4 regions of the Acidovorax sp. K2F genome follow, and region 3 is predicted to be linked to each of the others. Evidence: predicted binding sites of a transcription regulator. Region 3 holds the regulator's gene; each other region holds the start of a gene.

Region 1 (5,524 bases), on a different contig from region 3:
CTGGCTACCAGCTCACTTCGCGGTCGGGCGTGGCGCTGATCTTGTGGATGCTCAGGTCGGCGCCGTCAAACTCTTCTTCCTGTGTCAGGCGGATACCCACCGTCTGCTTGAGGATGCCGTACACCGCCACGCCGCCAACCAGGGCCCAGAGCACGCCCAAGCCGGTGCCGATGAGCTGGGCCGACAGGCTGACCCCGCCCAGCCCGCCCAACGCCTTGCTGCCAAAGATACCCGCAGCCAGTCCGCCCCAAGTGCCGCACAGCCCGTGCAGCGGCCATACGCCCAGCACGTCGTCGATCTTCCATTTGTTTTGCGTCAGGGTGAACATCAGCACAAAAATGGCCCCGGCCACCGCGCCGACCACCAGCGCACCCAGCGGGTGCATGAGGTCCGAGCCCGCACACACGGCCACCAGACCCGCCAGCGGGCCGTTGTGCACAAAGCCGGGGTCGTTCTTGCCCAGCACCAGGGCGGCCAGCGTGCCGCCCACCATGGCCATCAGCGAGTTCACCGCGACGAGGCCCGAAAGCTTGTCCACGGTCTGCGCGCTCATCACATTGAAGCCGAACCAGCCCACCACCAGCACCCAGGCGCCCAGCGCCAGGAACGGGATGTTGGACGGCGGGTGGGCCGAGATCGCACCGTCCTTGCGGTAGCGGTTGGCGCGAGAGCCCAGCAGGATCACCGCCGGCAACGCAATCCAGCCGCCCATGGCGTGCACCACCACCGAGCCCGCAAAGTCGTGGAACTCTTCGCCCGTCAGCGCCTTGATCCAGCCCTGCACGCCAAAATGCTGGTTCCAGGCAATACCCTCAAAAAACGGGTACACAAAGCCCACGATGACTGCTGTTGCCAGCAGTTGCGGCCAAAACTTGGCGCGCTCCGCGATGCCGCCCGACACAATGGCTGGAATGGCTGCCGCAAACGTGAGCAAGAAGAAGAACTTGACCAGCGCATAGCCGCTTTGCTGCGCCAGCGATTCGGCACCGATGAAGAAATGCGTGCCGTAGGCCACTGTGTAGCCGACCACAAAATAGACCACCGTGGACACCGAAAAGTCCACCAGGATCTTGACCAGCGCATTCACCTGATTCTTTTTGCGGACTGTGCCCAGCTCCAGAAACGCAAACCCGGCGTGCATGGCCAACACCATGATCGCCCCGAGCAAGATGAACAAGGCATCTGTGCCCTGTTTGAGTGCTTCCATAACGTCCTCGCGATAGTGATTGATCGACTCTGGTGCGTTTTCATCCGACGCCACAGATTTGCACCAAGTTGAAGCAAGAAGTGCGCCAGGAGTTGGTGCAAGGCTTTGCACCGAATTGGGGCTTTGCCAGAGGGTGGGTTTGTAGGTGGCGGACAAATACTGTATAAATAAACAGTTTTATCGTGCATGCTGCTCCACCACTCGATCGCCATGAGTTCACTTGACCCTCCCGACGACGACCTGCCTGCACGGCCGCAGGACATCCGCATTCCGCTGCAGGCCATCCGCGGGCGCGGTGCCGCCACGGCCATGGCCCACCGCTTTGCCAAAGACCAGCGCGAACGTGCGGATGATGGGTGGAACCATCCGCGCGCCCTTGGCAGGGCCGAGGGCGTGGAGCAGGGTGGCACGGGTACGGCTGAGGGTGGCAGCCCGAACGGCAGGGGGGCTGAAGAGGGTGATGCATGGGGCGGGGGCGACGAGGGAGCCTGCGCCAGCCCCTCACCCGCCACCCGCGTGCATTTCGAGACGGCACGCAGCGCCATCTGCGCCAACGACTCGCCAGACATCTTTTTTGAACTCTCGGTCAACCCCTACCGGGGCTGCGAGCACGGCTGCATCTACTGCTACGCCCGTCCCACACACAGCTACCTCAATTTTTCGCCCGGGCTCGACTTTGAGACGCAGATCGTGGCCAAGCACAACGTGGCGCAGGTGTTGTGTCAAGAGCTTGCACAGCCGCGTTACGTGCCGCGTTTGCTCAACATCGGCTCCGCCACCGACTGCTACCAGCCCGTGGAGCGTGACCTGAAGCTCACGCGCAGCGTGATCGAAGTGATGCGCGAGGCGCGCCACCCGTTTTCGCTGATCACCAAATCCAGCGGCGTGGAGCGCGACCTGGACCTGCTCGCCCCGCTGGCAGCGCAGCGCTTGGCGGCGGTGTACATCACCATCACCACACTCGACGCTGCGCTGGCTCGCCGCATGGAACCCCGCGCCGCCGCGCCCCACCGGCGCCTGCGCACCATCCGTGCGCTGGCCGAGGCGGGTGTGCCGGTGGGCGTGAGCGTGGCGCCCCAGATCCCGTTCATCACCGAAGACATGGAGCAGGTACTGGAGGCCGCACGCGAGGCCGGTGCGCGCACCGCGTTCTACACTGTGCTGCGGCTACCGTGGGAGCTGGATGCATTGTTTCGAGAGTGGCTCGCCGTGCACTACCCGCAGCGTGCAGCGCGCGTCATGGCCCGGGTGCAAGACCTGCACCCCCTGACCGGGGCCCAGCGCGCAGCCGGCAAGACCTATGACAGCGACTTTGCCACCCGCATGAAAGGCAGCGGGCTCTGGGCCGACCTGCTGCGCCAGCGGTTTGCCAACATCTGCCGCCGCCTGGGGCTCAACCGGGAGCGCGAGGGGCTGGACCTGGGGCAGTTCAGGCCAGGGCTGCTGAAAGGGCAGGGGAGCCTCTTCTAGATCCCGTGCCCTTCTCCTTGCACTTTGCACTGCGCGCCGCAGGCCGCAATGCGTTGCCTCGTCAGCCCCCCCACACCCGCTGTACCACCTGCGTGTACAGCGGAATACCCACCAGGATGTTCAGCGGAAACGTCACCCCCAGCGAGAGGCTCACATACAGCGACGGGTCGGCTTCGGGGATGGCATAGCGCACCACGGCAGGCACCGCGATGTAGGACGCGCTGGCGGCCAGCACCATGAGCAGCACGGCATCCCCCGTGGGCACCTGCAGCAGCCAGGCCAGCGCCAGGGCCAGACTGGCGTGCGTCAGCGGCCCCAGCACCGCGTAAGCCAGCAGCCATGGCGACTGCTTGCGCACCGCAGGCAGGTTGCGAGCCGTGGACAGGCCCATGTCCAGCAAGAACAGGCACAGCATGCCCTTGAACAGATCGCCCGAGAACGGCTGCATGGCCGCCTTGCCAGCATCGCCAGTCACCATGCCGATCACCATGGCGCCCAGCAGCAGCAACTGGGTGCCGTCGGTGAATGATTCGTGCAGGATCTTGCCCACCGACAGGTGAGGCCCCGGCTTGCCAGGTGCGCCCCCTGCGCTTGCGCCACCCAGCGCGGGGCCCCCTGCCGACGCCATGGCGACCACCGGTGGCACGCGCAGGAGGGGGCTTGTGGGGGTGATTGCCAACGACTGAGCCACCGACTGCCGCTGCCGCATCGCATTGGCCAGCATCACCGCCAGGATGATGGCGGGCGACTCCATCAGCGCCATGGCTGCCGCCATGTAGCCGCCGTAGGCAATGTGCTGTGACTCCAGGTACTGCGTGGCCGTCACAAAGGTCACGGCGCTGACCGATCCGTAGGTGGCTGCGACCGCCGCCGCGTTGAAGCCCGACAGCACCCGCCGCAGCAGCGCATAGCCCACCAGCGGCACCACCACGGCCAGCAGCACCGCCAGCCCCAGACTGCTGGCCACACTGGGTGTCAGGCCTGAAGCCGCCAAGGCAAACCCGCCCTTGAGGCCCAGCGCCATCAGCAGGTAGATGGACAAGAACTTCGAGATCGCCGCCGGCATCTCCAGGTTGGATCGGACCAGGCCCGCAAACACTCCCAGGGCAAAAAACAAAATCGCGGGGTCCAGCAAGCTTTGCATCATTCAACTCCTTGTTGGGGGTCGATGCTAGGGATGTGTGGCTGCAAAGTAAAATCGATTCGAACGCGTTTATCTATAGATAAAAATCTATGAACATCACCTTTCGCCAGCTGCGGCTGTTCCTGGCGCTGGCCGAGACGGGCAGCGTCAGCGCCGCTGCCAAGGTCATGCATGTCACGCAGCCCACGGCCTCCATGCAGTTGCGTGAGGTGACCCAGGCCGTGGGCCTGCCGCTGTACGAGGTGGTCTCACGCCGTGTACACCTGACCGAGGCGGGACAGGCCCTGGCCCGCACTGCGCGTGCCATTGCGGGCGAGTGGGATGCGTTCGAGCAGCGTGTGTCGGGCGCCAAGGGCCTCACCAGCGGGCGCCTCAAGGTCGCCGTGGTCAGCACCGCCAAGTACTTTGTGCCCCGCCTGCTGGGCAGCTTCTGCAAGCTGCACCCGCAGATCGATATCTCGCTGGAGGTACTCAACCGCGACCACGTCATCACCCGCCTGCGCAGCAATCTGGACGACCTCTACGTCATGTCCATGCCGCCTGCGGATTTGCCGCTGGAGGACCAGATCCTCATGCCGAACCCGCTGGTTGTCATCGCCCCTGCAGGCCACCCCCTGGCCGCCAAAAAGCGCATCAAGCTCGCGCAATTGCAGACGGAGCGTTTCATCCTGCGCGAAAAAGGCTCCGGCACCCGCATGGCCACCGACGCCCACCTGCGCCAACTGGGTTTTGCGCCCAGCGCATTGCTGGAGCTGGGCAGCAACGAAGCCATCAAGGAGTCGGTGGAGGGCCAGCTGGGCGTTTCCATCGTCTCTCACCACGCCCTGGGTCCGCACCACGAGGGGCTTGCCGTGCTCAACGTGCAAGGCTTTCCCATCCAGTCGCAGTGGCACCTGGTCTGGCCCAAGGGCAAGCAGCTGTCACCGATTGCCGAGGTGTTCCGGGCGCATTTGGTGGGAGAGGTGGAGGGCTGGATGGCACTGCGCTAATTGCGCACCCTGCGGGCTCGCCAACGGCGCGTCCCTTGGTGATGACTGGGGGGCGCTTAACGCTGAATGCCGTGCTGCCTGCAAAGGGACGGCCCCGCCACAAGCGGGTGTTCGGTCTCAATGGACATGCCGATGGTGGATGTCCGGGTAGTGCGGATGCGTGTGCTTCAGTGGCAGGTGCGTGTGTCGGTGGCTGTGTTTGCCGCTGCCGCAATGCTCTACGCCATGCGCGTGCTGGTGGTGCTCGTCATGTTCGTGTTCGTGCTCGTGTTCCAGCGCTTCGTGTTGGTGCTCATGGCTGTGGTGTTCCGTGAGGTGCAACCACACCCCCAGGCCCATCAGCGCAGCGGCCATCCAAAACACCCACGAGGTTGGCTCCGAGAACACCAACAAGGACACAACCACCCCCATGAAGGGCGCGGTGGAGAAGTACGCTCCCGTGCGGGCTGTGCCGAGCCCGCGCAATGCCAGCACAAACAGCACAAGGCTCAGTCCGTATCCCAAAAGGCCGACAGCCATCGTTGCAGACAGTGTGGCCCACGAAGGCCAGGCGGCGCCCATGCTGATGGCCAGCGTGGTGTTGACCGACCCCGCGATCAGGCCCTTGATGCTGGCAACGAAGAGCGCGTCGGAGGCAGAAACCTTGCGTGTGAGGTTGTTGTCGATGGCCCAGCACAAGCAGGCCAGGCCCACCAGCCAGGAGCCCGTGCCGCC
Region 2 (5,524 bases), on a different contig from region 3:
ACGGTGCCGACCATGGGGAAGCGGAACTCGAACTGCGGTGCAAACCAGGCCGCGTCAAACGCGTAGCCTGCGGCGTTCATCTCGGCCACCACGTCGTGCATGTCCTGCTGGATGAACGTGGGCAGCATCCAGCGGTCGTGCAGCTCGGTGCCCCAGCGGGCGGCGGGCGCGCGGTAGGGCGTCTTCCAGAAGCGGGCGATCAGGGCGCGCAGCAGCAGCTGCTGCACCACGCTCATGTGGGCGTGGGGCGGCATCTCAAAGGCGCGCAGCTCCAGCAGGCCCAGGCGGCCGGTGCTGCTGTCGGGCGAGAACATCTTGTCGATGGAAAACTCGCTGCGGTGGGTGTTGCCCGTCACGTCCACCAGGATGTTGCGCAGCGTGCGGTCCACCAGCCACGGCGGCATGTCCTGGCCATAGGTTGCGCGGTTGGTTTCGATCTCGCGCAGTGCGATCTCCAGCTCATACAGCTGGTCGTTGCGCGCCTCGTCCACGCGTGGCGACTGGCTGGTGGGTCCGATGAACAGGCCGCTGAACAGATAGCTCAGGCTAGGGTGGTTGTGCCAGTAGAGCAGCAGGCTGGCCAGCAGCTCGGGCTTGCGCAAGAACGGCGAGTCGGCCGGTGTGGCGCCGCCCATCACAAAGTGGTTGCCGCCACCGGTGCCGGTGTGGCGGCCGTCGGTCATGAACTTCTCGGCCGACAGGCGGGTCTCCCACGCGGCTTGGTACAGAAACTCGGTGTGCTGCACCAGCTCCTTCCAGTGGCTGGCGGGGTGGATGTTCACCTCGATCACGCCGGGGTCGGGCGTCACGGCCAGCACCTTCAGGCGTGCGTCGCGCGGCGGCGGGTAGCCTTCCAGCACGATCTTCATGCCCAGTTCTTTGGCCGTGGCCTCGATGGCCGCCAGCAGGTCCAGGTAGTCCTCCAGGCGCGCCAGCGGGGGCATGAAGACGTAGAGCACGCCGTACTTCTCACCCACCTTCTCGGCCTTGGGGCCGCTGGCGCGGCGCGGGTCGCGCACTTCCACACACAGGGCAGTGCGCGACAGGCCTGCGGCCGACTGGAACTTGCCCGGGGGCTGCATGCCCGCATGCGGGTCGGGCTGCCCGGCCTGGCGTGCGTGGTCGCCGCCTGCGGTGCCTTGCACCACGCGGCGTGCTTCGCCCGGTGCGGTGGCGCCCGCCAGGTAGGGCAGGTCACGGTCGCCGGTGACGGGGCCCGCTGGAAGGGAATACCGCGCCCGCAGCGTGGTCGCAGCGGGCAGCGGGCCTTGGGGTGCGGTCGGGTCTTGCGGGATCAGGTGCTCGGTGTCCGACGCCTTCACCCAGGGCAGGGCGTCCAGCGGCAGGCGGTAGCCCATGGGCGAATCGCCGGGGATGAGCAGCATGCGGTCGTCGCGGAAGAACCACGGCCCCGTGCTCCACACGCTGCCCGCCAGCGTGCCTGCGCCTTCGCCCGCCTGCAGCGGCAGCACATAGCCCACCACGCTGTCGAGCTTTTGCTCAAACACGCGGCGCAGGCGTGCGCGCTCCAGCTCATCGTCCAGACGCGCGTCAAACGGGTCCACGTTGACCGGCAGGCGCCGCTCGCGCCACAGGTAGTAGAAGGTGTCCTCATAACCGGGCTGGATGTAGCGGTCCGTCACGCCCAGCTTGCGCGTGAGGTGGCGCACAAAACGCTCGGCGTCGGCGCTGGTGTAGTGCGAGGGGTTGCGTTCGTCGGCAAACAGCGCGGGGTTCTGCCACGCGGGCTGGCCGTCGGCGCGCCAGCAGATCGACAGTGCCCAGCGCGGCAGCTGCTCGCCCGGGTACCACTTGCCCTGGCCAAAGTGCAGGAAGCCGCCCTGGCCGTATTCGGCGCGCAGCTTGTGCGTGAGTTCGGTGGCAAAGCCGCGTTTGGTGGGGCCCAGCGCGTCGGTGTTCCACTCGGGCGCGTCGCGGTCGCCCACGGCCACAAAGGTGGGCTCGCCGCCCATCGTCAGCCGCACGTCGCCCGCCACCAGGTCGGCGTCCACCTGCTCGCCCAGCGCCAGCACAGCCTGCCACTGGTCTTCGGTGTAGGGCTTGGTCACGCGGGGCGATTCGTAGATGCGCGTCACGCGCATTTCATGGCTGAACTCCACCTCGGCCTTGTCCACGCCACCTTCAATCGGCGCGGCGCCCGAGGGCTGGGGTGTGCAAGCGAGCGGGATATGGCCCTCGCCCGCCATCAGGCCGCTGGTGGCATCCAGGCCGATCCAGCCCGCGCCGGGCAGGTAGACCTCGCACCAGGCGTGCAGGTCGGTGAAGTCGTGGTCGGTGCCGCTGGGGCCATCGAGCGCCTTCACATCGGGGGTGAGCTGGATCAGGTAGCCCGACACAAACCGCGCCGCCAGCCCCAGGTGGCGCAGCAGCTGCACCAGCAGCCAGCCCGAGTCGCGGCACGAGCCGCTGGCCTTTTGCAGCGTTTCCTCGGGTGTCTGCACGCCGGGCTCCAGGCGGATCAGGTAGCGGATGTCCTGCGAGACCTGCTGGTTGAGCTTGACCAGGAAATCGATGGTGCGCTGCTTGCTGCGGTCCACCTTGTCCAGATAGGCCTGCACCAACGGTGTCATCGGGTCGGTGGCCAGGTAGGGCGCCAGCTCCTGCTGCACATCGCTGCTGTACTTGAAAGGGATGTTCTCGGCCTCGGGCTCCAGGAAGAAGTCGAAGGGGTTGTACACCGCCATCTCCACCACCAGGTCCACCGTGACCTTGAACTCGCGCGTCTTCTCGGGGAAGACGAGCCGTGCCTGGTAGTTGGCAAACGGGTCTTGCTGCCAGTTGATGAAGTGCTGCGCGGGCTCGACCTTGAGCGAGTACGAAATCACATTGCTGCGGCAATGGGGCGCAGGCCGCAATCGGATCGTCTGCGGCCCGAGGCCGACCAGCCGGTCGTATTGGTAATGCGTAACGTGGTGGAGCGCGGCGTGGATGGGCATATGCAGGCCATGCTAGCAAGTCCCGAGCCATCGCGGGCAACTATTCCGGAGGCGGTGACAAGCGGTCATCGGCTGTTCACAATGTGCGGTCCGTGCCCCGCTGCTGGGGCTGTCTGCATGCTTCTCATCGCGCACCAACTTGGTGAAGCCTCTTTTCATCCATGTCCCACTCCCCCCAACTTCTGCTCCTGCCCGGTCTGGCCGCCGATGAACGCATGTGGCGCGGCGTGCTGCCGCTGCTGCCCGCCGCGCTGCGCCCCGAGGTCGCCACCGCCCACCAGGATGTGAACCTGCATCGCATCGAGGACTTTGCCGCACGGCTGCTGGCACAGCACGCGGGGCCGCTGGTGCTGGCCGGTGCGTCGATGGGCGGCATGGTCGCCATGGAGGCCGCGCGCCAGGCGCCGCAGCGGGTTGCGGGGCTGGCCTTGCTGGGCACCACCGCGCGACCCGAGACACCCGACATGCGCGCCCTGCGCGAAGGTGCCATCGCGCTGTTTGAACAGGGCCGGGTGCGCGAGGTCATCGAGCCCAACGTGGCCCTGGCCTTCCACCCCGCGAACGCCGCCAAGGCGGAGCTGGTGCAGGCCTATCTGGACTTTGTGCTGGACGCGGGCCCCGACCACCTGGTGCGCCAGAACCGTGCCGTGATCCATCGGCCCGATGCGCGGGTGCATCTGCCGCAGGTGGCCTGCCCCGTGCTGGTGGTGTGTGGCGCGGCCGACCAGCTCACGCCGCCGGAATGCTCGGCAGAGATTGCGGCGCTGGTGCCCGGCGCCGAACACCACCTGCTGCCCGACAGCGGCCACATGCTGACCATGGAGCAGCCCGAGGTGGTGACCCGCTTGCTGGTGCAGTGGCTGGCCCGCAACGGGTGGATTTGAATTGGTTAGAAGGATTTTTGACAGGAAGCGCTAGTGGTACATGCCTGAATAGCTATTGAAATGATAGCTAATCAGAACTCCAGGTTGTCAATCAACCGCGTGCTGCCCAGCCGTGCAGCACCCAGCGCCACCAGTGTGCCTGCGGCATCGTCGGCCGTGGCGAGCAGCAGGTCGGCACGGCGACGCACCGTGAGGTAGTCGGGCGCCCAGCCCCGGGCGCGCAGCGCGTCTTGCGCCTGGGTCTCCAGCGTGCTGCGGTCGCTGGCATCCAGCCACTGCTGCGCCAGCCGCTTCAGGGCCTGCGACAGGGCCACAGCCTCCTGGCGTTCGTCCAGGCTGAGGTAGCCATTGCGCGAGCTCAGCGCCAGGCCATCGGCCGCGCGGCAGGTCTCGCCCGCCACGATCTCGATGGGCAGCGCAAACTGCCGCACCATGTGGCGGATCACCATGAGCTGCTGGTAGTCCTTCTTGCCAAACACCGCCACGCCACCGGTGGCGCCCAGCACGCAGGCAAACAGCTTCATCACCACCGTGCTCACGCCCACAAAAAAGCCGGGGCGAAAGTGCCCTTCCAGCATGTCGGCGAGCTGCTGGTCAGGGTGCACCTTGAAGGTCTGGGGCTCGGGGTACAGGTCCGTCTCGCGCGGGGCAAACAGCACATCGCAACCGGCGGCCTGCAGCTGGGCGCAGTCGGCCTCCCAGGTGCGCGGGTAGCTGTCAAAGTCCTCGTGCGGCAGAAACTGCAGGCGGTTCACAAAGATGCTGGCCACGGTCACATCGCCCAGGGGCTTGGCCTGGCGCACCAGGGCAATGTGCCCGTCGTGCAGGTTGCCCATGGTGGGCACAAACGCAGGGCGGCGGTAGGGGGCCAGGGCCTGGCGCAGGTCGGCAATGGAGCGAGCAATCAGCATGGGGTCGGAGGGGTCAGAAGGAGAGAGGAAAAGGGCTCACCAGGCGTGCACAGCGTTGTCCGGGAAACGCCCTTGCTTCACGGCCTGCACATACGCCTCCATGGCGCCGCGCACGCTGCCCGCGTCCTGCATGAAGTTGTGCACGAACTTCGGCATCTTCCCGAGGTTCATGCCCAGCATGTCGTGCAACACCAGCACCTGGCCGGCCGTGCCGTTGCCCGCGCCGATGCCGATGGTGTGGCAGTGCGGCAGCTCGGCCGTGATGTCGGCGGCCAGCGCTGCGGGCACCATCTCCAGCACCAGCATGGCGGCGCCTGCGTCCTGCAGCTCATGGGCCTCTTTGCGCAGCGTGCGGGCCGCGTCGTCGGTTTTGCCCTGCACGCGGTAGCCACCCAGCGCGTGCACCGTTTGCGGCGTCAGGCCCAGGTGGGCGCACACGGGCACGCCGCGCTGCACCAGGAATTCGACCGTGGCCGCCGTCCAGCCACCACCTTCGAGCTTGACCATGTGTGCACCCGCCTGCATCAGCACGCAGGCGCTGCGCAGCGCTTGTTCGCGGCTTTCGGCGTAGGTGCCATAGGGCAGGTCGGCCACCAGCCAGGCCGTGCCCTGCACGCGGTGCAGGCCGCGCGCCACGCTGGCCGTGTGGTAGGCCATGGTGTCCAGCGTCACTCCCACCGTGCTGGGCAGGCCCTGGCACACCATGCCCAGCGAGTCGCCCACCAGAATGCATTCCACCCCCGCCGCATCGGCCACGGCCGCAAAGGTGGCG
Region 3 (5,524 bases):
GTGGACCAGCAAGGATGCGGTGCGCTTCTTCCTGCTCAGCCGCAAGCCCGACACCGAGTACACCTTCGACGTGGACCTGGCCGTGGCACAGAACAACGACAACCCCGTGTACTACGTGCAGTACGCGCATGCCCGCATCCAGTCGGTGCTGCGTGCGTGGCAAGAGGCGGGCGGTGGTGATGTGGCTTCGCTCAAGGATGTGGACCTGTCCGCCCTCGAAGGCCCGCAGGCCCAGGCGCTGATGCTGCAACTGGCCAAGTACCCCGAGATGCTCACCGCCGCCGCCGACGGTGAGGCGCCACACGATGTGACCTTCTACCTGCGCGACCTGGCCGCCAGCTACCACAGCTATTACGATGCCGAGCGCATCCTCGTGGACGACGAGGCTGTGAAGAAGGCGCGCCTGGCGCTGGTCGCTGCCACCGCCCAGGTATTGCACAATGGCCTGGCCGTGCTGGGCGTGTCGGCCCCGGCCAGAATGTAAGCAGTTACTACCAATATGAAAAAGCAACAGACGGGCGGGACCATTGTCGGCTTCATCGTCGGGGTCATCGTGGGCCTGGGCGCGGCGCTGGCCGTGGCCGTGTACGTGACCAAGGTGCCGGTGCCCTTCCTGAACAAGGGCAATGGCCGCGGCGCCGACCTGGACGCAGCGGAGTCCCAGAAAAACAAGAACTGGGACCCGAACTCGCCGCTGTATGGCAAAAACCCGGCCCGCCCTGCGGCGCCAGCGGTGGCAGCAGCCGCGTCAGCCCCTGCATCGGCACCGGCACCCGAGGTGCGCGCCGCCGCGTCGGCTGCCAAGCCTGCCGCGAGCAAGCCAGACGCCAAAGCCGAGGCCAAGGCCGAGAGCAAGCCGGGCGCTGACCCGCTGGGCGATCTGGCCGTGGCCAAGGCCGCGGCCAAGGGCAGTGTGGACCCGTTTGACTACTTTGTGCAGGCGGGCGCCTTCCGCACCCAGGCCGACGCAGACGCCCAGCGCGCCAAGCTGGCCATGCTGGGCTGGGAGGCCCGTGTGAGCGAGCGTGAGCAAAATGGCCGGGCGGTCTTCCGGGTGCGCATCGGTCCTTTCACCAAGCGTGACGATGCCGAAGTGCTCAAAGAGAAACTCGATGGCGCCGGGCTGGAATCGGCGCTGGTGCGTGTGCAGCGCTGATCGGCCTGTGGCTGTGAACAGGGGCCTGTGCATACAGCGCCACCACCAGGGCTGAACTTTTTGTAAAGGGATGTCTCACATCCCGCATACCTGAACCAGGAGAGTCTTTGTCATGAAACGCCGTGAGTTTTCTTTGTCCGCCGCCTCGGCGGTTGCCGCTTCTGCCCTGACGCTGCCAGTGGCCAACCCCGCGATGGCGCAAGCCCGCCAGTTCAAGGAGGGCAAGGACTTCAAGCGGCTGGACAAGCCCGTCGCCCCCGATGCGCCGGCTGGCAAGGTCGATGTGATCGAGTTCTTCTGGTACAGCTGCCCCCACTGCAACGCCTTCGAGCCCACGCTGGACGCCTGGGTCAAGGCTGCGCCCAAGGACCTCTCCATCCGCCGCGTGCCCGTGGCGTTCAACGCCAGCTTCGTGCCCCAGCAAAAGCTGTACTACACGCTCGAAGGCATGGGCAAGCTCGAAGCCCTGCACGCCAAGGTCTTCCGCGCCATCCACGTGGAAAAGGCCAAGCTCGCCAAGGACGACGAAATCCTGGCCTGGGTGACCCAGCAGGGCGTGGATGCGGCCAAGTTCAAGGAGGTCTACGGCTCCTTCAGTGTGGCCAACCAGGTGCGTCGCGCCTCGCAGCTGCAAGATTCGTACGGTGTTGAGGGCGTGCCTTCCATGGGTGTGGCAGGCAAGTACTACACCGACGGCACGATGGCCGGCAGCATGCAAACCGTGTTGCAGGTGGTCGAATACCTGGCGGCCACGGCACGCAAAGCCTGATGATGTGCCGACCCTGTCGGCAAGTTGTCCCAAAGGCCCGCTGACGCGGGCTTTTTTTTCGGGGTGGGTACCATCGGGTGGCTACAATCATTGCAAGATTCGTGCCCTATGACCCACCGCCTACTCCCCCTCCTTGTGCTCGCAGCCTTGACCGGCCTTGCGGGCATGGCACATGCCGAAAAGGCTGACCGTGCCAAGCCCATGAACATCGAGGCCGACGCCCTGCGCCACGATGAACTCAAGCAGACCAGCGTGTTCTCGGGCCGCGTGGTGATGACCAAGGGCACCATCGTGCTGCGCGGCGCGCGGCTGGATGTGCGCCAGGACGCCGACGGCTACCAGTACGGCGTGGTCACGGCCGAGGCGGGCAAACGGGCGTTCTTCCGCCAAAAGCGCGACACCGTGGCGGGGGCGCCTGACGAGTTCATCGAAGGCGAAAGCGAAGTCATCGAATACGACGGCAAGGCCGACAACGTGCGCTTCATCACCCGCGCCGAACTCCGCCGGTACCGTGGGTCGGTATTGAACGACGAGATCACCGGCGCCGTGATCGTCTACAACAACCTCACCGATGTGTTCACCGTCGATGGCCAGAAGGCACCAACGTCCTCTGCCGCAGCGGGCGACACACCAGCGCCCGGTGGTCGTGTGCGCGCCGTGCTGGCGCCCAAAGACCCTCCGCCCGGCGCGGCAGCCCCGGCCCCAGCGCCTGACGCGCCCGCACCGGCGCTGCGCCCCAGCAACAGCCTTGGCGGCGGCGCCAAGTGAGCGGGCCTGCTGTGAGTACCGGTCCTGACTCCCAGGCGGGTAGCCGCCTGGAGGTACAGCATCTGGCCAAATCCTATGGCAGCCGCAAGGTCGTCAAGGATGTGTCGCTGGTGGTGCAAAAAGGCGAGGTTGTGGGGTTGCTCGGCCCCAACGGCGCGGGCAAGACCACATCCTTTTACATGATCGTGGGCCTGGTGCGCAGCGATGCAGGCGATATTCGCATCGACGGCCACTCGGTGGCCCACATGCCCATCCACCGCCGCTCTCGGCTGGGTCTGTCGTACCTGCCGCAAGAAGCCTCGATCTTCCGCAAGCTCACCGTCGAAGAAAACGTGCGTGCGGTGCTGGAACTGCAGCGCGCCGATGACGGCCAGCCGCTATCGCGCGACGCCATCGAAGAGCGCCTGACGGCACTGCTGCAAGAGCTGCGTGTGGACCACCTGCGTGCCTCGCCCGCGCTGGCGCTGTCCGGTGGCGAGCGCCGCCGCGTCGAGATCGCCCGCGCCCTGGCCACCCAGCCGCGTTTCATCCTGCTGGACGAGCCTTTTGCCGGCATCGACCCCATCGCAGTGATCGAGATCCAGCGCATCATCGGCTTCCTCAAGGCACGCGGTATTGGTGTGCTCATCACCGACCACAACGTGCGCGAGACGCTGGGCATCTGCGACCACGCCTTCATCATCAGCGACGGCCGCGTGCTGGCGCAGGGCACGCCGTCCGAGATCGTGGACAACGCAGAAGTACGCCGCGTGTACCTGGGCGAGCATTTCCGCATGTGATGAAGCCTGGACTGTCGCTGCGCGTCTCGCAGCACCTTGCATTGACCCCCCAGCTCCAGCAGTCCATCCGGCTGCTGCAGTTGTCCACGCTCGAACTCTCGCAGGAAGTCGAGCAGATGCTCGACGAAAACCCGTTCCTCGAACGCAATGCCGACGAAGCCCCGCGCGAGGAGTTTGGCCTGGAAGCCGCCGACACGCCCGCGCAGGCCGACGACTACAGCGCCGATGATGCTATGTTTTCAGGAGCTGTCAGCGCAAGCAGTACTAGCGCTGAGAGCCAAAACGAGGCTGAAATCCCCAGTGGAGGCGCCGACGAGCCCGACTGGAGCGGTGACGGCACCGTCGAGATGGCGCCCAACGACGCCGAGTGGGGTGGCGACGCCCCGGCGCGCACCCGCAACGATGCGGAAGGCGACGAGGCCGACGCCACCGAGCTGGCCCGTTCGCACGAATCGCTCACCGCCTTTTTGCACCGCCAGGCACTGTCGCTGAGGCTGTCTGAAGTGGACACTGCCGCGCTGCGTTTTCTCATTGAATCGCTGAACGACGACGGCTACCTCGAAGAGCCTCTGGAAGAACTCGCTACCAGCCTGGCCGGGCCCGACGACCTGGAACAGATCGAAGAACTGGTGCACCGCTTCACCGTGGCCCAACGTCTGCTGCAGAGCCTGGAGCCCGTGGGCGTGGGCGCGCGCAACCTGGCCGAATGCCTGACGCTGCAGCTCACCGCGCTGGCGGCCGACGAAGACAGCGACGCCGACCCCGAGACCGTGCAGACCGCGCTGCGCATCTGTCAGCAGCCGCTGGAGATGCTGGCCCGCCGCGACATCCGCCGCCTGACGCAGCTGTGCAGCGAAGGTGGCGTGGCCGGAGAAGAACGCACCCGATCTGCCATGGCACTCATCGCCCGCCTGGAGCCTCGCCCTGGCCGCCGTTTTGCCGACGTAGAGCGCAACATCATCATCCCCGACGTCATCGTGCGCAAAGCCGGCCGTGCCAACGGGCGGGACGGCCAGCACAACTTCATCGTGCAGCTCAACCCCGATGTGATGCCCCGTCTGCGCGTGCACGACATCTACGCCGGCGCGCTGCGTGGCCATAAGGGCGGCGAAGGCCACCAGGGCATGCAGCAGCGCCTGCAGGAGGCGCGCTGGTTCATCAAGAACATCCAGCAGCGTTTTGACACCATCCTGCGCGTCTCGCGCGCCATCGTCGAGCGGCAGAAGAACTTCTTCACCCACGGTGAATTGGCCATGCGCCCCCTGGTGCTGCGCGACATCGCCGACGAGCTGGGCCTGCATGAGTCCACCATCAGCCGCGTGACCACGGCCAAGTACATGGCCACGCCGATCGGCACCTACGAGCTGAAGTACTTCTTTGGCTCTGGCCTGGGCACCGAGACTGGTGGCAATGCGTCCAGCACGGCCGTGCGCGCACTGATCAAGCAGTTCGTGTCCGCCGAAAACCCGGCCAAGCCGCTGTCCGACAGCCAGATCGCCGAGATGCTCAAGGAGCAGGGCATCGAATGCGCACGCCGCACCGTGGCCAAGTACCGCGAGGCGCTCAAGATCGCGCCAGCGAATTTGCGCAAAGCGCTTTAGCGCTGCCGGCGTGGAGGCGCGCGAGTGTTCTCTGGCCGTCCAGGCGACGGTTCGGTGCTGGGCTATTTGCGCGCCATGAATACCGCGTCATATGCTTGTGGCGTGAATCCTGCGATCTTCTGGCCGTTGGTCAGCAAGACCGGTACGCCTCTGGCCCCCAGCTGACTGAACGCCGCCTTGCCAGAAGGCGTGTCGATATCCAGCTCCCGATAGGCGATGCCCTTGCTCGCCAGATAGGCCTTGGCCGCCTTGCAGTAGCCGCACCAGGTGGCCATGTACAGCACCACATCGCCCCGAGGAGCCGCAATCTGTGGAGTGTCCGGAGTGGCTGTTTTGGGGGCAGGGCCCGCCCCCGGTACCACGCTGACCGGCAGGTTTTCCAGCTTCATCGTTTTCTCTACGGCACCGGCCGTGGGAGGCTTGTCGCTGTAAACCACCCTGCCGTCCGTAC
Region 4 (5,524 bases), on a different contig from region 3:
GATGCGGGCGCCATGCCCACCATCACCAGCGGCAACACCAACTCGCCCACGCTGATGATGGCGGAGAAGGCGGCGGAGTGGATCATCCAGGCAAGGCGGGCGGCGTGAGTACCATCGCGCCGATGTACTCCTCCACTTTCATCTTTGCGACGAAGAACCTGTTCAAGCTATGTTCGGGGTCGCGCAAGCGCTTTGCCGGGATGGGGTGCTAGGCGCGGTGCGCGGTGGATAGCTTGGCTATCCACAAGCGCCGCAACACCGCAGACCGCCCGGCAAGGCACTTGCCCGAAGGGTTGGAGTGAAATCGGGTGATTGAACGCCCCGGCTGCTTGCATGGGCACGAGCCCATGCGGCGCACCCGAAGCATCCACTCATCCCGATTGCACTCCAACGCGATCCCCGAACATAGCTTGAACAGGTTCTCAATTCGACGACGCCTTTCACCGCCTGGACGAGGCGATTGCCACCGCCGCCCGTTCCATCGACGGCTACCTGGGCGAGGAGTCCTGGACGGACACGGGCAACGGCCTGGTGTCCAACGTGTACTACTGGCAGTCGCTGGAAGCCTTGCAAACGCTGATGCAACACCCCGCGCACCTGAAGGCCAAGGCCGCGCAGGCGCAGTGGCTCAATGGCTACCAGGTGGTGATTGCGCAGGTGCTGCGCACCTACGGCGACAACCAGCTGACCGGGCTGCTGCCCACGGCCGGGCTGTTCACGCAAGGCACTGCGCCCCACTGATTTTTTCAAGCCCTGGCGCCCAGGTCCCTGCAGCGTTCAGCGGATGCCGCCCACATAGCGCGGCACCTCGGGCCCGGGCTCGGGGGGCGGTGCAGGGCGCGAGCGCACAGCCTGCGCCGCCACATCCAGCAGCGGACGGCGCGGCGCTGCAAGGGGAGTGGCGTGCAGGGCGTGCTCCAGGCGGTCGGCCCACTCGGCCAGATCGGGCGCGTTGTCGTCCACAGCGCGCTGGCGCGCGAACCGCACGATCTCCTGCGCATAGTCGGCGTTGACCGCCATCCATTCGGTATCGGTCACGCGACCCGTTTTGCGCCGCAACAGCACATGCAGGTGGGCGGCAATTGCCAGCTTGTCGGAATCGGACATGGTCGGCTCCTTAATGCATTGGGGTCATCCATCGGACTGCACCTGCTTGCCCGCGTTGCGCAACGATGCGGGAGCGGGGAAGGCCTGCCGGGTCTCTCGGGGGCTCATTCAGCCGCCCAGGCGCTCGCGGTGCTGGGCAATGTCCAGCCCAGTCTGTTCGCTCTGTTCGTCCACCCGCAGGCCCATCGCAAAGTTGATGACCCACAGCAGCGCGGCCGTCACCACCAGGCTGTAGGCCGCCACGGCGCCCACGCCGATGGCCTGGGTCAGCAGGCTGCCCGCCACCCCGCCCACGGTCTTGCTGGCCAGCACACCGGTGAGCAGTGACCCCACGATGCCGCCAACGCCATGCACGCCAAATACGTCGAGCGAGTCATCCACCCGCAGCAGCCGCTTGAGCCCCGTCGCGCCCCAGTAGCAGGCCAGCCCGGCCACCAGCCCAATCACCACGGCCGAGCGCAGCGCGACAAAACCGGCGGCAGGTGTGATGGCCACCAGCCCCGCCACCAGGCCGGAGCACAGCCCCAGCAGCGACGGGCGCCCGCGCACCACCCACTCACCCAGCATCCACGACAGCGCACCGGCCGCAGCGGCTAGGTGCGTCACTGCCATGGCCAGCCCGGCGCGCCCATCGGCCGCGACCGCAGAGCCCGCGTTGAAGCCAAACCAGCCCACCCACAGCATGCCCGCGCCCGCCATGGTGAGCCCCAGGTTGTAGGGCTCAAACGGCTCGCGCCCATACCCCGCGCGGCGGCCCAGAAACCAGGCGCACACCAGCCCCGCCACGCCCGCGTTCACGTGCACCACCGAGCCACCCGCAAAATCCAGCGCGCCCATCTGCGCCAGCCAGCCACCCGGCTCCCACACCCAGTGCGCCACGGGCGCATAGACCACCAGTGTCCACAGGCTGATGAAGACGAGCATGGCCGAAAACCGCATGCGTTCCACAAACGCGCCCACCAGCAGCGCGGCCGTGATGATGGCAAAGGTGAGCTGGAACATCGCGTACACCGACTCCGGGATCAGCGGCGCAATGTGACTCACAGCCAGCTTGCCCGCCTCCAGCTGAAAGTCGAGCCCGGCAAAGCCAGCACGGTCCCAGCCGCCGAGCCAGGCGCTGCCCGGTGTGAAGGCCAGTGAATACCCCGCCGCAAACCACAGCAGGCTGACCAGCGCTGCAATGGCCACCACGCTGGCCATGGTGTTGAGCACGTTCTTCCTGCGCACCATGCCTGCGTAAAACAGCGCAATGCCTGGCAGCGTCATCAGCAGCACAAGTGCGGTGGAGGTCATCATCCAGCCGGTATGGGCTGCATTCACCGTGTCCTGGGCCACCAGGGCGGGGCGCGTGAGGGGCGCCGCGACTGCAGGAGCCTCTGGCACGCCCTGGGCCAGCGCGCAGGTGCACAGCCCCAGACACAACGACACGACCGCAAACACCCGGTGGTTGACTGCACGCATGCACGCTCCCTTTCGCAATTTGTTACAAGCGCATTGCACGAGCCATGCCAGCCAGTTGCCCCCGAATCGGGGCACAGAGCGCCCCCGCAAGCCGTCCGGCGCCCAACAACGGGGGGCGGGAAACCCCCAATGCACCAGCAGGGTGCAGCCGTTACAGTCACGGCACTCGAAAGCGCGCTTCGGTGTGCCAAGCGAGGGGCCCGAGGAGACAACCTTTCTACCAAGAACCACATTCAAAACACCCAACGAGGTGTGAACCCTTTCAGGCGCTGGCGATCCCAGCGCCTTTTTCTTGCCCGCTCGATCCTGAGCGGTCCTGAATCGATAGCAGGCCCGGTGCGACAATCCTGCGATGGAATGGATTTTGATGACCCTGGCCTCGCTGCTCGCGGGCTTTGTGGATGCGATCGTGGGGGGCGGTGGACTGGTGATGGTGCCCGCGCTGTTTGCAGCTTTTCCGGGGGCGCCCCCAGCCACCCTGCTGGGCACCAACAAGGCGGCCTCGGTCTGGGGCACCGCCATGGCCACCTGGCAATACAGCCGCAAGGTGCAGATCCGCTGGTCGGCCATGCTGCCTGCTGCTGCCGCCGGTTTTGCGGGCTCGTTCGTGGGCGCCTGGGCCGTGACCGTGGTGTCGGCCGACTTCCTGCGCAAGCTGCTGCCCCTGGTGCTGCTGGGCGTGTTGCTCTACACCCTGGCCAAGAAGGAGCTGGGGCGGCACCACACCCCCCGGTTTGCGGGCCGGGCCGAGGTGATCGCCGCCTGCCTGATTGGTGTGCTCATCGGTTTTTATGACGGGTTCTTTGGCCCGGGCACCGGCAGCTTCTTCGTCTTTTTGTTCGTGCGGCTGCTGGGCTACGACTTTCTCAATGCCTCGGCGTCGGCCAAGCTGCTCAACTGCGCCACCAACGTCGCCGCCATTGCGCTGTTTGCCGCCAAGGGCCATGTGTGGTGGCACTTTGCGGTGACGCTGGCCGTGGCCAACGTGCTGGGCAGCCTGCTCGGCACCCACATGGCGCTCAAGCATGGCACCGGCTTTGTGCGGGGCATCTTCATCGTGGTGGTGAGCACCCTGATCCTGAAGACGGGGTACGACGCCTTTCTGCGGTAGGCCTGCTCTTCACGCACCGGGTGTCGGTCGCCAGGGTGGCACCCAACTTGCAACGCCCCGTAAGGCCTACCACCAGGGCGCTCCGAGGTCATCGGGGTTGCCCTGCATGGCCCGAATGTGAACGCGCGTCCTATAATTTCCGCACGTTTCCGTTTGATGACGAGGCCCATCGCCAATGGCGATGTCCGCATCCACCCGCTCCGGCCTGCCTACCCGCAGGCCGGATTTTTTGTACCTGAACCACCCCCACAGGAACCTGTCATGCAATTTTTCAAGTCTGCCCTTGTCACCGCCGTGGCGCTGTGCGCTGCCCTCGCCGTCCAGGCCCGCACGCTGGACGAAGTCAAGAAGGACGGCAAGATCATCGTGGCCACCGAGGGCCAGTTCGCTCCCTTCAACTATTTCGAAGGCACCAAGCTGACGGGTTTTGAGGTGGAAGTGGCGGAGCTGGTGGTCAAGAAGATGGGCCTGAAGCTCGAATGGAAGACCCTGGGCTTTGACGCCCTGCTGACCGGCCTGGGCCAGAACCGCTGGGACGCCGTGATCGCCTCGCACGGTGTGACCGACGAGCGCTCCAAGGCCGTGACCTTTGCCAACCCCCATTACTGCTCGGGCGGCATCATCGTGGCCATGGACGACAAGATCCGCAACGCCAAGGACCTGACCGGCAAGGTCGTGGCCGTGCAGACCGGCACCAGCTACCTGGAGCAGGTGAAGAAGGTCAGCGGCGTGAAGGAGGTGAAGAACTTCCCGCAAGACACCGACGCCCAGCGTGCCCTGATCTCCAAGCGCGTGGACGCCTGGGTCAGCGACAAGTTCGTGGCCAAGGAAGCCGCTGCCAAGAACGCCAAGGCCGGCTTCAAGCTGGGCGACATGCTGTTCATCGAGCGCATCGCCCCCGCCATGGCCAAGGGCAACACCGGCCTGGCCGATGCCTGGAACAAGGCGTTCACCGAAGTGCTGGCCGATGGCAGCTACGCCGCCGTCTCCAAGAAGTATTTCAACGAAGACGTGCGCTGCAATTGATATGACGGCACATGGGGTGCGCAGAAGGCCGGGAGCCTCTGCGCACCTTTTGCCTTTTGTGGCGGCGCAGGCCAATGTCCCTGCCGCCCACCCGATTTCCAACCAAGACCTTCTGGTCGTCTGATCCATGCTTCTCGCTCTTTGGCCACAAAGCTGGTCCCGACAGCAGCGCAGCAATGCCACGCTGGTCGCTGCACTGGTGGTGATGGTGCTGGCCCTCTCGTTGCTGGGCCAATTGCTGTCGTTCTTCCCTGACCCCATCGGACCCAATGCCCAGGCGTTTTCTGAAGGTGCGCGCACCACGCTGTGGCTCACGCTGGTCAGCGGTGCCGTGGGCCTGGTGCTGGGCACAGCTGCGGCGCTGGCCCGCACCGCCCGCTGGACGCCCGTGCGCTGGATTGCTGGCGTGTACATCTGGGCCATTCGCGGCACACCGCTCTTGGTGCAGATCCTGTTTGTGTACTTTGCGCTGCCGGTGCTGGTGCCAGGGCTGAACCTGCCCGACTTTGCCGCCGCCGTCGTGGCGTTGGGACTCAATGTGGGCGCCTACAACGCCGAAGCGCTGCGCGCGGGCCTGCTGGCCGTGCCACGCGGTCAGACCGAGGCCGCCCGGGCGCTGGGCCTGGGCCGCATGCATGTGTTCATGGACGTGGTGTTTCCGCAGGCGTTCAAGATCTCATTGCCGCCGCTGGTGAGCAACTTTGTGGCGCTGCTCAAGGACTCTTCGCTGGCCTACGCGATCGGCGTGGTGGAGCTGACCAACGTGGGCAACCGCATCCAGTCGGCCACGTTCCAGCCCATCGCCACGCTGACCACGGT

Evidence for each region. Region 3 encodes sigma-54, which starts transcription at its own class of promoters, with help from an activator protein. Its sites were predicted from a motif close to TGGCANGNAANCTGCTTT; they were not measured.
Region 1: a site for sigma-54 is predicted at 1,278-1,295, ahead of N4G42_RS17260 (ammonium transporter). Genes of this name have one in related genera too.
Region 2: a site for sigma-54 is predicted at 2,970-2,987, ahead of N4G42_RS19090 (DUF2126 domain-containing protein). Genes of this name have one in related genera too.
Region 4: a site for sigma-54 is predicted at 2,601-2,618, ahead of N4G42_RS01790 (ammonium transporter). Genes of this name have one in related genera too.

The regions. Positions count from the first base shown of each region.
Region 1 is NZ_JAOBSQ010000045.1:50,250-55,773, reverse strand. Features, by position in the region: gene N4G42_RS17260 (ammonium transporter) at 5-1,207, opposite strand; gene N4G42_RS17255 (PA0069 family radical SAM protein) at 1,418-2,677, shown strand; gene N4G42_RS17250 (sodium-dependent bicarbonate transport family permease) at 2,739-3,821, opposite strand; gene N4G42_RS17245 (LysR family transcriptional regulator) at 3,911-4,810, shown strand; gene N4G42_RS17240 (DMT family transporter) at 4,928-5,524, opposite strand, start outside.
Region 2 is NZ_JAOBSQ010000051.1:59,040-64,563, reverse strand. Features, by position in the region: gene N4G42_RS19090 (DUF2126 domain-containing protein) at 1-2,957, opposite strand, end outside; gene N4G42_RS19085 (alpha/beta fold hydrolase) at 3,119-3,841, shown strand; gene panC (pantoate--beta-alanine ligase) at 3,913-4,752, opposite strand; gene panB (3-methyl-2-oxobutanoate hydroxymethyltransferase) at 4,789-5,524, opposite strand, start outside.
Region 3 is NZ_JAOBSQ010000056.1:43,639-49,162, reverse strand. Features, by position in the region: gene argS (arginine--tRNA ligase) at 1-484, shown strand, start outside; gene N4G42_RS22560 (SPOR domain-containing protein) at 500-1,156, shown strand; gene N4G42_RS22555 (thiol:disulfide interchange protein DsbA/DsbL) at 1,269-1,925, shown strand; gene lptA (lipopolysaccharide transport periplasmic protein LptA) at 2,034-2,693, shown strand; gene lptB (LPS export ABC transporter ATP-binding protein) at 2,690-3,472, shown strand; gene N4G42_RS22540 (RNA polymerase factor sigma-54) at 3,472-5,073, shown strand; gene N4G42_RS22535 (glutaredoxin family protein) at 5,136-5,524, opposite strand, start outside.
Region 4 is NZ_JAOBSQ010000003.1:37,096-42,619, reverse strand. Features, by position in the region: gene N4G42_RS01805 (GMC family oxidoreductase) at 1-108, shown strand, start outside; gene N4G42_RS01800 (antibiotic biosynthesis monooxygenase family protein) at 448-741, shown strand; gene N4G42_RS01795 (hypothetical protein) at 778-1,107, opposite strand; gene N4G42_RS01790 (ammonium transporter) at 1,216-2,568, opposite strand; gene N4G42_RS01785 (sulfite exporter TauE/SafE family protein) at 2,921-3,679, shown strand; gene N4G42_RS01780 (ABC transporter substrate-binding protein) at 3,941-4,705, shown strand; gene N4G42_RS01775 (amino acid ABC transporter permease) at 4,833-5,524, shown strand, end outside.